Regions from separate parts of the Microbacterium sp. ANT_H45B genome, predicted to be linked through region 1. Evidence: predicted binding sites of a transcription regulator. Region 1 holds the regulator's gene; each other region holds the start of a gene.
The links. Region 1 encodes LexA, which represses DNA repair genes until DNA is damaged. Its sites were predicted from a motif close to TCGAACANNTGTTCGA; they were not measured.
Positions count from the first base shown of each region.

Region 2: FQ142_RS01895 (HNH endonuclease signature motif containing protein) is a predicted target of LexA. The motif match lies at 1,554-1,569, and genes of this name have one in related genera.
Region 3: recA (recombinase RecA) is a predicted target of LexA. The motif match lies at 2,742-2,757, and genes of this name have one in related genera.

Region 1 is NZ_VOBK01000004.1:36,168-40,538, reverse strand. It holds gene FQ142_RS16395 (prolyl oligopeptidase family serine peptidase) at 1-1,612, opposite strand, end outside; gene lexA (transcriptional repressor LexA) at 1,648-2,334, opposite strand; gene FQ142_RS16385 (LysM peptidoglycan-binding domain-containing protein) at 2,616-2,978, shown strand; gene FQ142_RS16380 (histidinol-phosphate transaminase) at 3,046-4,140, shown strand; gene hisB (imidazoleglycerol-phosphate dehydratase HisB) at 4,137-4,371, shown strand, end outside.
Region 2 is NZ_VOBK01000001.1:389,819-394,189, reverse strand. It holds gene FQ142_RS01900 (DUF808 domain-containing protein) at 1-135, shown strand, start outside; gene FQ142_RS01895 (HNH endonuclease signature motif containing protein) at 194-1,543, opposite strand; gene FQ142_RS01890 (SDR family oxidoreductase) at 1,694-2,479, opposite strand; gene sigJ (RNA polymerase sigma factor SigJ) at 2,722-3,630, shown strand; gene FQ142_RS01880 (serine hydrolase domain-containing protein) at 3,664-4,371, opposite strand, start outside.
Region 3 is NZ_VOBK01000002.1:771,379-775,749, forward strand. It holds gene miaB (tRNA (N6-isopentenyl adenosine(37)-C2)-methylthiotransferase MiaB) at 1-387, opposite strand, end outside; gene FQ142_RS10260 (regulatory protein RecX) at 523-1,017, opposite strand; gene recA (recombinase RecA) at 1,502-2,545, opposite strand; gene FQ142_RS10270 (DUF3046 domain-containing protein) at 2,810-3,034, opposite strand; gene FQ142_RS10275 (helix-turn-helix domain-containing protein) at 3,056-3,364, opposite strand; gene FQ142_RS10280 (CinA family protein) at 3,506-3,994, opposite strand; gene pgsA (CDP-diacylglycerol--glycerol-3-phosphate 3-phosphatidyltransferase) at 3,985-4,371, opposite strand, start outside.

The DNA.
Region 1 (4,371 bases):
CGATGTAGAGGTCCTCCGCCTCGGGCAGCGGTCCGACGAGCCCCTCGATGTATGGAGCCTCGAAGTCGTGCGAGTGCGCGCTGAGCATCCGCAGATCGGTCACCCCGTAGCGGCTGATGCCTGCGGCGAAGGTTCCCCCGCGCACGAGCGCCGAGAGCACCGTCCACCCTCCGGCGGAGCTCCCGCGGATCGCGATGCGCGCGGGATCGGCGAGACCCGCATCAGCCAGTCCTCGCGCCGCGGCGATCACGTCGTCGACGTCGACGACGCCCCATCCGCCGTCGAGACGCTCGCGGTAGGCGCGCCCGTAGCCGCTCGATCCGCCGTAGTTCACGTCGAGCACGCCGATCCCGCGGCTCGTGTAGAACGCGATGGCCGCGGACGCAGCACCCGTCACGTGCGCGGTGGGTCCGCCGTGCACGAGGACGAGATAGGGAGGCAGCTCGCCCTCGGGAGCCGAGACGTCGGGGTGGGAGGGCGGATAGGCGAAGGCGTGCACGGGGCCATGCGCGCCGTCGACCGCGATCTGAGATGCCGGCGGCATCCAGGCGCGATCGACAGGCCGGCCGCCCGCGACGGTCGTCACGACGCCGCTGTCCACATCGACGCACCAGACACCGGATGCGGCACGGGAGCTGTCGCCGGTGAGCAGCACACGCGAGCCGCTGACGTCGTCGACGCTGACATGGCCGTCCGCAGGGATGTCCAGGCGCCGCATCCGTCCGTCGTGTTCGAGAACGACCACCTCGTCGCGTCCGTCCGTGCGCACGAGCACGATGCGCCCGTCATCCAACGGCTGATACCAGCGGTTGCCCAGCACCCAGAGGCCGTAGCCCGTGTCGGCGTCGTCCCCCGCGTCGCCGACGGGGACGCGAGAGCCCTCGGGGTCGAGGTGGTGCAGGCGCTGACGGTGCAGGGCCCAGCGACCGCTGGGGTCGTCCGCGTACAGGAGGGCGTCGTCACCGTCCCACTCCGGCTGCAGCGCGGCCAGGGTCGGGAGCGTCGTGCGTCGTGTTCCGTCGGACACGACGAGCGACGCCTGCTGCCACGGCATCCGCTGACCGGACCATTCGACCCATGCGATGCGCGTGCCGTCGGGGGAGAGCGCGGGATGCGCGTGGAACGAGGGCCCCTCCGTGATGATCGAGAGTCTCGATGCGTCCTCCGCAGCAGACCCGTCGGTCGGGATCTCGATGATCGCCCGACGGTGAGGTTCGGATGACAGGTCCTCGCGCACCGCGAACAGCCGCCCCTGCTGCACGCGAAGGCCGCCGTGGGCGGGGCCCTGCGGGGTGAGTGGCGCAGGGGCGTCGCCCGGACTCATCCGGTGCACGCGCTGCGTGTCGGCGTCGACGAAGTACAGCGTGCCCGAGGAGTCGGCCGTCCAGGCGCCGCCGCCGTATTCGTGCACGCGGGAGCGGGCGCTCCACGGCGCCGGCAGGATCTCTGCGCCTGTGGTGCTGCGCACGGTGCGTCGACCGCCCTCGGCGGGGACGCTCTCGCCCCACCAGATCTCGGCTCCGACGAACACGGCGCCGTCGAATCGTGGCGAGGACTCCGCGACGGCCGACGGGGAGAAGGGTGATGGCCAGGTACCGAACGGCGACGACATGGGACGAGCCTACGGCGCGTCCGGGGAGGCCGTCGTCACACTGCGCGGAGCACGGCGACGACCTTGCCGAGCACGACCGACTCGTCGCCGAGGATCGGCTCGAAGGCGGAGTTGCGGGGCAGCAGCCACGTGTGGCCGTCGCGGCGGCGCAGCACCTTGACGGTGGCCTCGCCGTCGAGCATGGCGGCGACGATCTCGCCGTTCTCGGCGCTGTTCTGCGATCGGATGACCACCCAGTCCCCGTCGCAGATGGCGGCGTCGATCATCGATTCGCCCGAGACCTTGAGCATGAACAGATCGCCCTTGCCCACGAGCTGACGGGGCAGGGGGAAGATCTCCTCGACCTGCTGGTCGGCGGTGATGGGGACGCCCGCGGCGATCCGCCCCACGAGCGGCACGAGTGCGGCGTCGCCGACGGGTGTGGCGACGTCATCCGGATTCTCGGCACTCGAACCCGGGAGGTCGATGAGGACCTCCATTGCGCGTGTCTTGCCGGGGTCGCGGCGGAGGTAGCCGCTGAGCTCGAGCTGGCCGAGCTGGTGCGTGACGCTCGAGAGCGACTTCAGCCCGACGGCGTCACCGATCTCCCGCATGCTCGGCGGGTAGCCGTAACGGCTGATCGATGTCTGGATGACCTCGAGGATCGCCATCTGCTTCGGGCTCAGGCTCTTCCGGCGACGCGTGCGGGGGGCGTCGGACTCGGGGGCGGCGATGTCGCTCATGGTGCTCCTCAGGTGTGCGATCCGGCGTCTCAGTTCGAATGTCGGAGGCCCGTGGTGGGGTGTTCGTATCGAAACCGTATCCGAGAATCACCTCGATCTGGAAGATCTGTTCGAGCGTGTCGAGGTATTCACTGCCCGGTTTTTCGAAGAACGCTTGACAGATGTTCGAATTCGAAGATAACTTCGGAACGTAGCTTCGCATTCACGGCTCCCGGCCGAGACGCGAATGCGAACGCTACGCCAACTTCACCGCTCACGCGGTAGATGCAGAGGAGCACGACATGAGCACCATCACCTTCAGCAACGCAGCCATCGTCTCGCCCCGTTCGGCGACGAAGCTCCGGCTGACGGCACGTGGCCGCCGGGTCGTGCTCGCCCTGGCCGCAGTGCCACTCGCGGTGGGCATCGGATTCGCCGCATTGAGTGGCGGCAGCGCGATGGCCTCGGGCGAGCAGGTCGCCACCGCGTCCTTCGCCTCGGTCACCGTGATGCCGGGAGACACCCTCTGGTCGATCGCCGAGTCGGTGGCACCCGGTGCCGACCCGCGCGAGGTCATCGGCGACATCACGCGCCTGAACGCCCTCCGCGGCGGGGCACTGCAGATCGGCCAGGAGCTGGCGATCCCCGCACAGTACTCGGAGTGAATCGCAGCGGCCCCTCGGTCGCTCATTCACCGTCACCTCGGAGTGAAGCGGTCGTGCGCGGCCTACCATGGGAAGGGTGACTGCTTCACTCGACGACCTCCCGCTCCGTGACGATCTCCGAGGGCTCACGCCCTACGGTGCCCCGCAGGCTCCGCTGCCGGTGGCGCTGAACGTGAACGAGAACACGCATCCGGTTCCCGACCTCGTGGCGAGCGACATCCTCGACGACATCGCGGTCGCGCTCCGTGACGTCAACCGATACCCGGACCGCGAGTTCACGACACTGCGCGACGGCTTCGCGGACTACCTCGGTCACGGCCTGCAGGCTGAGCAGATCTGGGCCGGAAACGGATCGAACGAAGTGCTGCAGCACATCCTGCAGGCCTTCGGGGGGCCCGGCCGCACGGCGTTCAGCTTCGCACCGACCTACTCGATGTACCCGCTGATCGCGCAGGGGACCGGTGCCCGGTGGATCGCGGGGACCCGCCAGCCCGACTACACGATCACCTCCGAGGAGGCGGCAGTCCAGGTGGCCGACGCCGACCCGGATGTGATCCTGCTGTGCTCGCCGAACAACCCGACCGGCACCCCGCTCGGGCTCGATGTGATCGAGGCGGTGTATGAGGCGTCCCGGGGCGTCGTGGTGGTCGACGAGGCGTACCAGGAATTCGCCCCGCGAGAGGCTCCCTCCGCGCTGACCCTGCTCGAGGGGCGCCCCCGTCTGGCGGTCTCCCGCACCATGAGCAAGGCCTTCGCGTTCGCGGGTGCCCGCGTCGGATATCTCGCCGCCGACCCCGCGTTCATCGATGCGCTGCGGCTCGTGCGCCTTCCGTATCACCTGAGCGCCCTGACGCAGGCTGCTGCCGTCGCGGCCTTGCGCAACTCCGAAGTGATGCTCGGTATGGTCGCCGAGATCGTCGAGCAGCGCGACCGCATCTCGGCGACGCTCGAAGCGCTCGGCTACACGCCCCATGAGTCCTGGTCGAACTTCGTCCTGTTCGGCGGCGTCGCGGATCCGCACAGGGTGTGGCAGCAGCTGTACGACCGCGGCGTGCTCGTGCGCGATGTCGGCATCCCCGGACACCTGCGTGTCACCGCGGGAACAGAGGCCGAGACCACGGCATTCCTCGATGCCCTCGCCTCGATAGGATCGGACTCATGAGCACCCCTGCCCCGACACCCCGCACCGCGACGCGCGTGCGCAGCACGTCGGAGTCCACCGTCGAGCTCGAGCTGAACCTCGACGGCACCGGATCCAGCCGCATCGACACCTCGGTGCCGTTCTTCGACCACATGCTGACGGCGTTCGCGAAGCACTCGCTCACCGACCTCACGGTCCGCGCCTCTGGTGACACCCAGATCGACGCCCACCACACGGTCGAAGACATCTCGA
Region 2 (4,371 bases), on a different contig from region 1:
ACCCTGTTCTCTGCCCTCGCCGGACTGGTCGCGGGCCTGATCATCGTGGCCATCGTGCTGGGCATCGCGAAGCTCTTCGGCAAGAAGCCGAACTTCCACGAGGGCGGGGAATCCCCCGTCGACGTGCACGCCTGACGCGTCCCTCGACGCGTCGCTCGACGCAACCCTCGATGCATCCCTCGTCGCGGTCTTCTCACGCGGCGATGTCATAGCGAGCCCGTCCTCCGAGGCGAGGAGTCCGCGCCGGATCAACGTGCGGCGGAGGAATGAGCCAGACCCGCGCGGCGACGCCGACACCGTCGACGCTGATGTCCCATCCGTTGTCGTGGATGCGGTGATGACACGATTCGCACAGCAGCACGCCGTTGTTCAGATCGGTCGGACCGGTGTCGCGCTGCCACCACCTGATGTGGTGCGCTTTGGTCATCTGGGGCGGGAGGCCGCACATCGCGCATCCACCGTCTCGCTCGACGAGGGCGAGACGTTGCGCCCGCGTGAACAGTCGCTTCTCTCGGCCCCAGTCGAGGATCTCTCCTGCAGAGCCGAGCACCACCGGGATGATCCCGCCACCCGCTGCCATCCGTCGGCAGGTGCTGATGCTCACGGGCTGGTCGCTGCCGTCGATCGTCGCGACTCCCCGCCCCGAGGTGAGGTCGTCGAGGTTCACACGCACCACCACTGTCGCGCCGGTCGCCGGCATCCCGCCGTTGTCACAGGCGATCGCATGCTCGCACAGGGCGGTGACGGCGTCGGCCTGGATCATCACCACGGTGCGGTGATCGGCGTCGGCCGCACCGGGCTCGGGTGCCGTGACCCGCGCCTGGAACGTCGCGGACACGTAGGCCTGGATCGCTGCCCTGATGGGCGCGCTCGACGCGATGTCGGTCTGCAGGTTGAGGTGGAAGGAGCCGTCGCGCTCGAACATGGTGAGAGAGCGACGATCACGCGACTGCTGCTCTTTGGGAGCCACCCCGTCGGGGTCGAGCCAGGCTTCGGTGCGGGCGACGAGCGTACGCACGTCGTCGAGCGTCATCCCCGCGGCGCGAGCGACGAGCAGCCCCTCGGCCTCGTCGACCCGCGCCGACCCCACACGGAGGCGAAGTCGTTCGAGCAGTGCGACGATGACTGCGGCGGCGGCCACGGAGATCTCACCGGCGGCGAGCGCTGCCGCCAGTGCGGGGTACTTCGCGGGCAGCACCTCGCCCAGCAGATTGCTGCGCGGTGCGGCGGCCTGACCGACCGTGATGAGGCGCTTCGCGTCTCCCGGCGAACCGCCCGTCGTGGTCGCGATCAGTGCTCCGGCGTTACGGAATCCCTGTTCCTTGGCCAGCCCCTCGGGGCCGAGTTCCGGCCGCGATTCGTGCGCGATCGTCGCCGCGAGTTCGGCGTGGATCCCGTCGAGACAGCGTTGCACCTCGCCGACCGCACGATGCGCGTCGAGCAGTTCGGCCCGCGAGAGATCGGTGCTCCTCTCCGCATCGGCCCACGCATCGCCGAGGCGCTCGATGGCCTCGAGGAGCGGCGTCAGACGGGTCGTGGTCATGATCTCAGTTTAGAACATATGTTCTAAACTATGGTCGGAATGCCGGCATGCGATGCGGCTTCACTCGCCGCGCAATCGCGGCCTCCGCACACTGTGCAACACCGCCTCCACACCGGGCGCACACGCGTCCCACCACAGCGCACTGCGGCCTCACCCGCCGCGCACGTGGTCCTCACTGCGCAGCCACTCGTCGAACGTGATGCGCCCCTGCCGGGCATCGGCGCCGCCGCGCAGCGCCCCCGACGCGAGCCCCGCGCCGTATGCGCCGGGCAGGCGCACCCCCACCACGCGCCGGCGCCGACCGTCGTACGCGAGCTGCCGCCGGGCGACGTCGAGCAGGATCTCGTCGCGCGGACCGACCAGGTCGCTCGCCCGACCGGTCGCCGCACCCTCCGCGAGCCGCACCAGATGCGCACCGACCTCCCGGGCGGCCACCGGCCGCATGAGCAGCGTCGGCAGGAGTGCCACGGGCCCGCGCATCCCCGAGAGCACCTGCCCGGCGAACTCGTGGAACTGCGCCGCTCTCGCGATCGTGAACGGCACCGGCCCCGTCGCCACCGCGCGCTCCTGCGCGAGCTTGCCCGCATAGTAGGAGGAGTCGATCCCATCGATCCCCACGATCGACAGCGCGACGTGATGCCCGACGCCCGCAGCCTCTTCCGCGGCGAGCAGGGTGCGGGTCGCCGTCTCGAAGAAGGCGATGGCCTTCGCCGCCGAGAGCGTGGTCGTGTTCGTGACGTCGATCACGGCATCCGCGCCCTGCAGCGCCTCGACGAGACCGGCGCCCGTGATCACGTCGACACCGCCCACGTCGACACCGCCCACGTCGACACCGCCCGCGCGCGAGAGCACGACGACCTCATGCCCCGCGGCCCGCGCCTGCGCGACGGCATGCCGGCCCACGACACCCGTTCCTCCTGCGACGGCGATCCTCATCCGACTTCCTCTCCGCTCCGGGAACCCGCCTGCGCGCGGTGCGTGCACCCACCGCGCACCCTCCCGCTGTGATGACGAGACGGCCGTCGAGAATGTGAGGCCTCACACGTGCGCGCGCTGCATCGTCATATCCTGCGAAAGCACACGCGACAGGAAGCACGCGAAAAGAACACCCGCGAACACGACCCGCGAGCGCCACACACGACAAGAACACGGCGGATGCCGCACCGGAGGAGACACCCATGGACGACGATCTCGACGATGTCTTCCGCGAACGCCGCCGTCTGCTCGCCCTCGGCTACCGGATGACGGGGACACTGGCCGATGCCGAGGACATCGTGCAGGAGACGTACCTGCGCTGGTACCGGCTCACCGATGTCGAGCGCGAGGGCATCGCGAACCCGGCGGGCTGGCTGACGACCGTCGCCGGCCGCGTCGCGCTCGACCTCCTCGGGTCCGCACGTCGTCGACGCGAGCAGTATGTCGGGCCGTGGCTGCCCGAGCCCGTTCCGGCCGATGTGTTCGCCGGGACGATCGGAGCGCGCACGGCGTCACCCGCGGATCCCCTCGACCGCATCACCCTCGACGACGACGTCTCGACCGCACTGCTCGTGGTGCTCGAGGCGATGACACCCGCCGAACGCGTGGCGTTCGTGATGCACGACGTCTTCGCCGTGCCGTTCGACGAGATCGCCGCGGCGGTCGGCCGATCCTCCGCCGCCGTGCGGCAGCTGGCGGCATCCGCTCGTCGCCACGTGCGCGAGAGCCGGGCGGTCGCGGTTCCTCGCGATGAGCACGATCGCGTCGTCCGCGCGTTCCAGGACGCCACGCGAACCGGTGAGATCGGCGCGCTTCTGCGGTTCCTCGCCCCCGATGTCGAACTCCGCAGCGACGGCGGCGGTGTCGTCAGCGCCGCGCGCAACGTCGTGAGCGGAGCCGACCACGTCGCCCGCTTCCTGCTCGGGATCGCCGCAAAGAGCCCACGTCTGACGGTGGAGGAACAGCGGTTCGGCGACGGGATCGGACTGGTGTTCCGCAACGAGGGCGCCGTGCACTCGGTCATGAACCTCCTCGTCGAACACGGCGTGATCACCCAGCTGTGGATCGTCCTCAACCCCGCCAAGCTCACCCACTGGCGGCCCTCCCCCTGAGAGACCGACGAAGCGAGCGGCCAGAATCAGGGGTCAGTGCCCTCGATCGATGCGACCTGACACGGATCCGGCAACGGCGTCCGCGGCGATCTCGATCAGTCGACCGTCGTTGCCCTCCTCGTGCGCCGTGATAGTGATGACCGCGTCGGCGGACTCGTCGACGAAGACGTACTGTCCGTATCGACCGTCCAGCCGCCAGCCGTCTCTCGGCCCACCCCAGGCGGCGAGCCCATACGACGAGTAGCGGCCGCTCTCTCCCGTCGAGACCCATTCGGCGTGCATCCGATCGATCCAGCTCTCGGCCACTATCCGCTCCTCACCGAAGCGGCCGCCGTCTCGCAGGACCCGACCGATCCGGGCCAGCTCCTCCGTGCGCAGCTCGAGTCCGCTTCCGCCCACGATCCATCCGAGCGGGCACCTGTGCCATTGCGGGTTGTGGATTCCGAGCGGCTGGAACAGCCGGGGCAGCACCCAGTCCCGCACATCGCCGACGGCCGCCCCGAGCATCCGCATCGCGACATAGGTGCTGGCATCCGAGTACTGGAAGTGCTCTCCCGGGCCTCGGCTCGGACGCGCGAGCATCTCGTGGGCGAGGTCGGGCCACGGCACCTCCTGATCCCCGAACCATTCGAAGTCGATCCCGCTCGTCATCGAGAGCAGATGCCGGAGGGTCACCCGCTCGACGCCCGCGCCGTGCTCGGGCACCGCAAGGGCATCGACGGCTCGTGTGTCGAGCGACAG
Region 3 (4,371 bases), on a different contig from region 1:
CATGTTGTGTGTGCCGAAGACGACGTCGACCCACGGTGCCTTGTCGAGTACGGCCTGCTTGTCCATCTGGGCCAGGCAGCCGCCGACGGCTATCTGCATGCCGTCTTTCCGACGCTTGACCGAAGCGAGCTGGCCGAGGGTTCCGTAGAGCTTGCCTGCGGCGTTGTCGCGGACCGCGCAGGTGTTGATGATCACGACGTCGGCTTCGTCGCCCTCGGTGGCGCGGACATACCCGGCGCTCTCCAGAGAGCCGGACAGCCGCTCGGAATCGTGGACGTTCATCTGGCATCCGAAGGTACGCACTTCGTAGGAGCGCTGGCGTCCGTCGAGGTCGATTGTCGCCGACGACGAACTGATGATCGTCGGCTCACTGCGCGGAATAGTCATGGTCCTCCCATTCTACGATCGCCTAATCGCGGATGCCGTGTGCGGGCCGCCGGACCGACGCAACCCTGATGCGCACGCCGCCCTCCCCAAGGCTCCCGCCGACGCAGTCCCGGATGATCCGGCGCGGTCGTACCGTCAGTCGGAGTCGACGAAACGCACACCGGACCGCGGTCCACGGAACGATGACTCCGCGAGTGCCGTCTTGGCGGCGTTCATGGCGACCGAGCCGTTGTACCCGCGCCGCGAGAGCTGACCCACCAGTCGCCGCAGTGCGGTGTCAGCGTCGAGGCGGGACAGGCTCTGCGCCTTGGACCTCGCGAACTCCAGCGCGCGTTCCGCATCGTCGTCGGGCAGTTCGTCGAGCGCCGCGTCGATGATGTCGCGCGGGAGGCCTCTCTGCGAGAGTGCCCGCGAGAGCGCGACCCGGCCCTGCCCCTTGCGTCCGACCCCGGAGGTGACGAGCTGGTCCGCGAGAACGGCGTCGTCGAGATACCCTCGCCGACAGAAGTCATCGATGATGTCGTCGATCACACCGGTCTCGAGCCTGATCCGATCCTGCTCGTACCCCTTCAGCACCATGCGCGATTCGGAGATGGACAGGGAACGGGAGCGGAGCTTGCGTACGAGCACCTGCTCTGCCGCCTCACGCAGTGCATCGGCGTCCGGCGCCTCTCGGCCTCCTGCGGAATCCTCGACTCCTGCAGAGTCCTCGCCCGTGTGCAGCGCCCGCAGCCTGGGAGTCGATCTCGCCGCTGCTCCTCGTGCCGGGTGACGCTCGCTCGGGTCACGCGGACCCGTCGCTGCACCTGCACCTGCCGTTGCACCTGCCGTCGCCGAACCGCCACTCCACGTCGATCGCCACGCACCGATGCCATCGGCAGCGTTGCGCTGGCTGTCGACGCCTGCGCTCCCGGCACCTGCACTCTCGGCGGCACCGTCTGCGGGTTCGGTCGCTGGACGCGCCGGCGTAGAGACGGCATCCGCACTCCCGCTGTCGGCCGGTGTCACACGGGGCGTCCGACCGAACAGCGGAATCACGGGGGCGAGCTGTTCCGGCTCGCCCCCGTGATCACTCATCGCTCACTCCGAGTGAGGAGCTGACGCGGGCCGATGATCACGCCGGTCGGCGCTCGGCGAGCTCATCGGCGGGAGCCTCGGAGGCTCCGCCGATGCCGAGCTTCTGCTTGATCTGCGTCTCGATCGCCAGAGCGATGTCAGGATTCTTGAGGAGGAACGTGCGGGCGTTCTCCTTACCCTGACCGAGCTGATCGCCGTCGTAGGTGTACCACGAGCCGGACTTCTTGACGATCGCGTGCTCGACACCGAAGTCGATCAGGCTGCCCTCACGCGAGATGCCGACTCCGTAGAGGATGTCGAACTCCGCCTGCTTGAACGGAGGGGCCATCTTGTTCTTGACGACCTTGACCCTGGTGCGGTTTCCGACTGCGTCGGTGCCGTCCTTCAGAGTCTCGATACGCCGGATGTCCATGCGGACGGAGGCGTAGAACTTGAGTGCCTTTCCACCGGCGGTGGTCTCGGGCGAACCGAAGAAGACGCCGATCTTCTCACGCAGCTGGTTGATGAAGATCATCGTCGTGTTCGTCTGATTGAGACCACCGGTGAGCTTACGCAGCGCCTGCGACATCAGGCGGGCCTGGAGTCCGACGTGCGAGTCACCCATCTCGCCCTCGATCTCGGCACGCGGCACGAGCGCGGCGACCGAGTCGATGACGATCAGGTCGATGGCTCCCGAGCGCACGAGCATGTCTGCGATCTCGAGTGCCTGCTCACCCGTGTCGGGCTGGGAGACCAGGAGGGCGTCGATGTCGACGCCGAGCTTGGCGGCGTAGTCCGGGTCGAGCGCGTGCTCGGCGTCGATGAAGGCGGCGATGCCGCCGGCGCGCTGCGCGTTGGCGATCGCGTGCAGAGTCAGCGTCGTCTTACCGGAGGATTCCGGTCCATAGATCTCGACGATTCGTCCACGCGGCAGTCCTCCGACGCCGAGCGCGACGTCGAGGGCGATGGAGCCAGTCGGGATGACGGCGACGGGTGCGCGCTCGTCGCTGCCCAGCCGCATGACCGAGCCCTTTCCGAACTGACGATCGATCTGTGCGAGTGCGGTCTCGAGGGACTTCTCGCGGTCAGCGGGTGATGGCATGTCGTGCTCCTAATGCTCGCATGGTGCCGCCTGTAGGCTGTCGCGGTCCTCCCGGCTGGGCGGAACTCTCCGACAAGGCGTATGGCTCTTCGGCTTGTTCCTCACCGTACGAGGCACCTCCGACATTGCGTCGTCGGTACCGAGAATTCGGGAGAACAGTTCCGCTGAACCACTTGTGCAGAACACTACGCCGATATCGAACACATCTTCGACGACACGCCGATTCCACGGCGCGTCCTACCGAACGAATGACGGGTGGGTACGTCAGCGTCCGCGCGGCTCGAGCCGTCCGGCTCCGTGGCGCCGCTCGAGCGGGACATCGGTCTCGACGCAGAGCGCCGACCAGATGTCACGGGGCGGGACGCCGGCCTCGAGAGCCTCGTCGGCCGTACGACCCGAGAGCTGAGGGAGGGAGAGGTCGTTGACGAGAGAGGATGCACGGCCGCCGAACTCGGCATCGACGGCGCGGAGGAATTCGCTACGACGCATGCGAGTCCGGGGATCCGGGCGTCAGTGCAGCGAGAGCTCGGGCTCGACCGATGCGACGAGGTCGTCGGGAACGACATCCGGGAACACCTGGATGCCCTCGAGGACCGAGATCCGGTCTCCCACTTCACGCATGATGATCGAGATCGGAATGTCGAGGGCGTCGGCCACCGATGCGAGGATCTCGCTCGAGGCCTCCTTCTGACCGCGCTCCACCTCACTGAGGTAACCGAGGGCCACAGAAGCCTTGCTCGCAACCTGCCGGAGCGTGCGCCCCTTCTGCAGGCGGAAGTCCCTCAGCACATCGCCGATTTCCTGTCGTACAAGAATCATCGGAACCTCCTCCCAAGTCGTCCGATCGAGGTCTGCCTCGATGAGACCGCCAGTCTAGTCCTACCGAACTTCACAAAATCTACCCTTGCACGCTGTGGTTTCCGTGTGAGCACATTGCAGATAACCGTCGATCGCCCGCTCCTATTCCCTGACCACGCGCAGGAGCAGCGCGAGTGCGGCTTCGACCGTGAGGGCACGGATCTGCGCCCGATCCCCCGAGAACCCGAAGACCTCTGCACTCGCTGCCTCCGGTGTCACGACGGCGATGTGCACGGTTCCGACGGGCTGGCCGTCGGGCGAGTCGGGGCCCGCGATGCCGGTGGTCGACACACCGACATCGGCGTCACGTCCGTGCACCTGCACCGCTCGGCGCACTCCGGAGGCCATCTGCAGAGCGACCTCGGCATGCACGGGTCCCTGGCGCGCCAGCAGCTCTGCATCGACGCCGAGAAGGCTGTGCTTGACAGGCGTCGCATACGCCACGACACCGCCGAGAAGAACGGTCGACGCTCCGGGAACCGCGACGACCTCAGCCGCGAGGGCTCCGCCGGTGAGCGACTCGGCGATTCCCAGCGTCCACCCGCGCGCCGAGAGCGCTGCGACGACCGCGGAGGATGCGGTCACGACGATCGCCGGGACCCTCGTACCTGCGCGACGATGTAATCGATCCCGCTCGCGACGGTGAGGATCAGCACCGCGATCATCAGGATCGCCGTGATGACTATCCACAGCTCTGCACCGATCACCACGTGCAACGGGAGCAGCGCCCAGGAGAGTGCGACGCCCTGCACGGCGGTCTTCACCTTGCCCATCCATGCCGCGGCGACGACGTGCTCCTTCGCGACGACCAGGCGGTGCACCGTGATGCCGACCTCGCGGATCAGGATGACGATCACGAGCCACCACTGCAGTTCGCCGAGAATGGCCAGTCCGACGAAACCGGCCCCGGTGAGGAGCTTGTCCGCGATCGGATCCCACAGCTTGCCGAAGTCGCTGACGATGTCGAA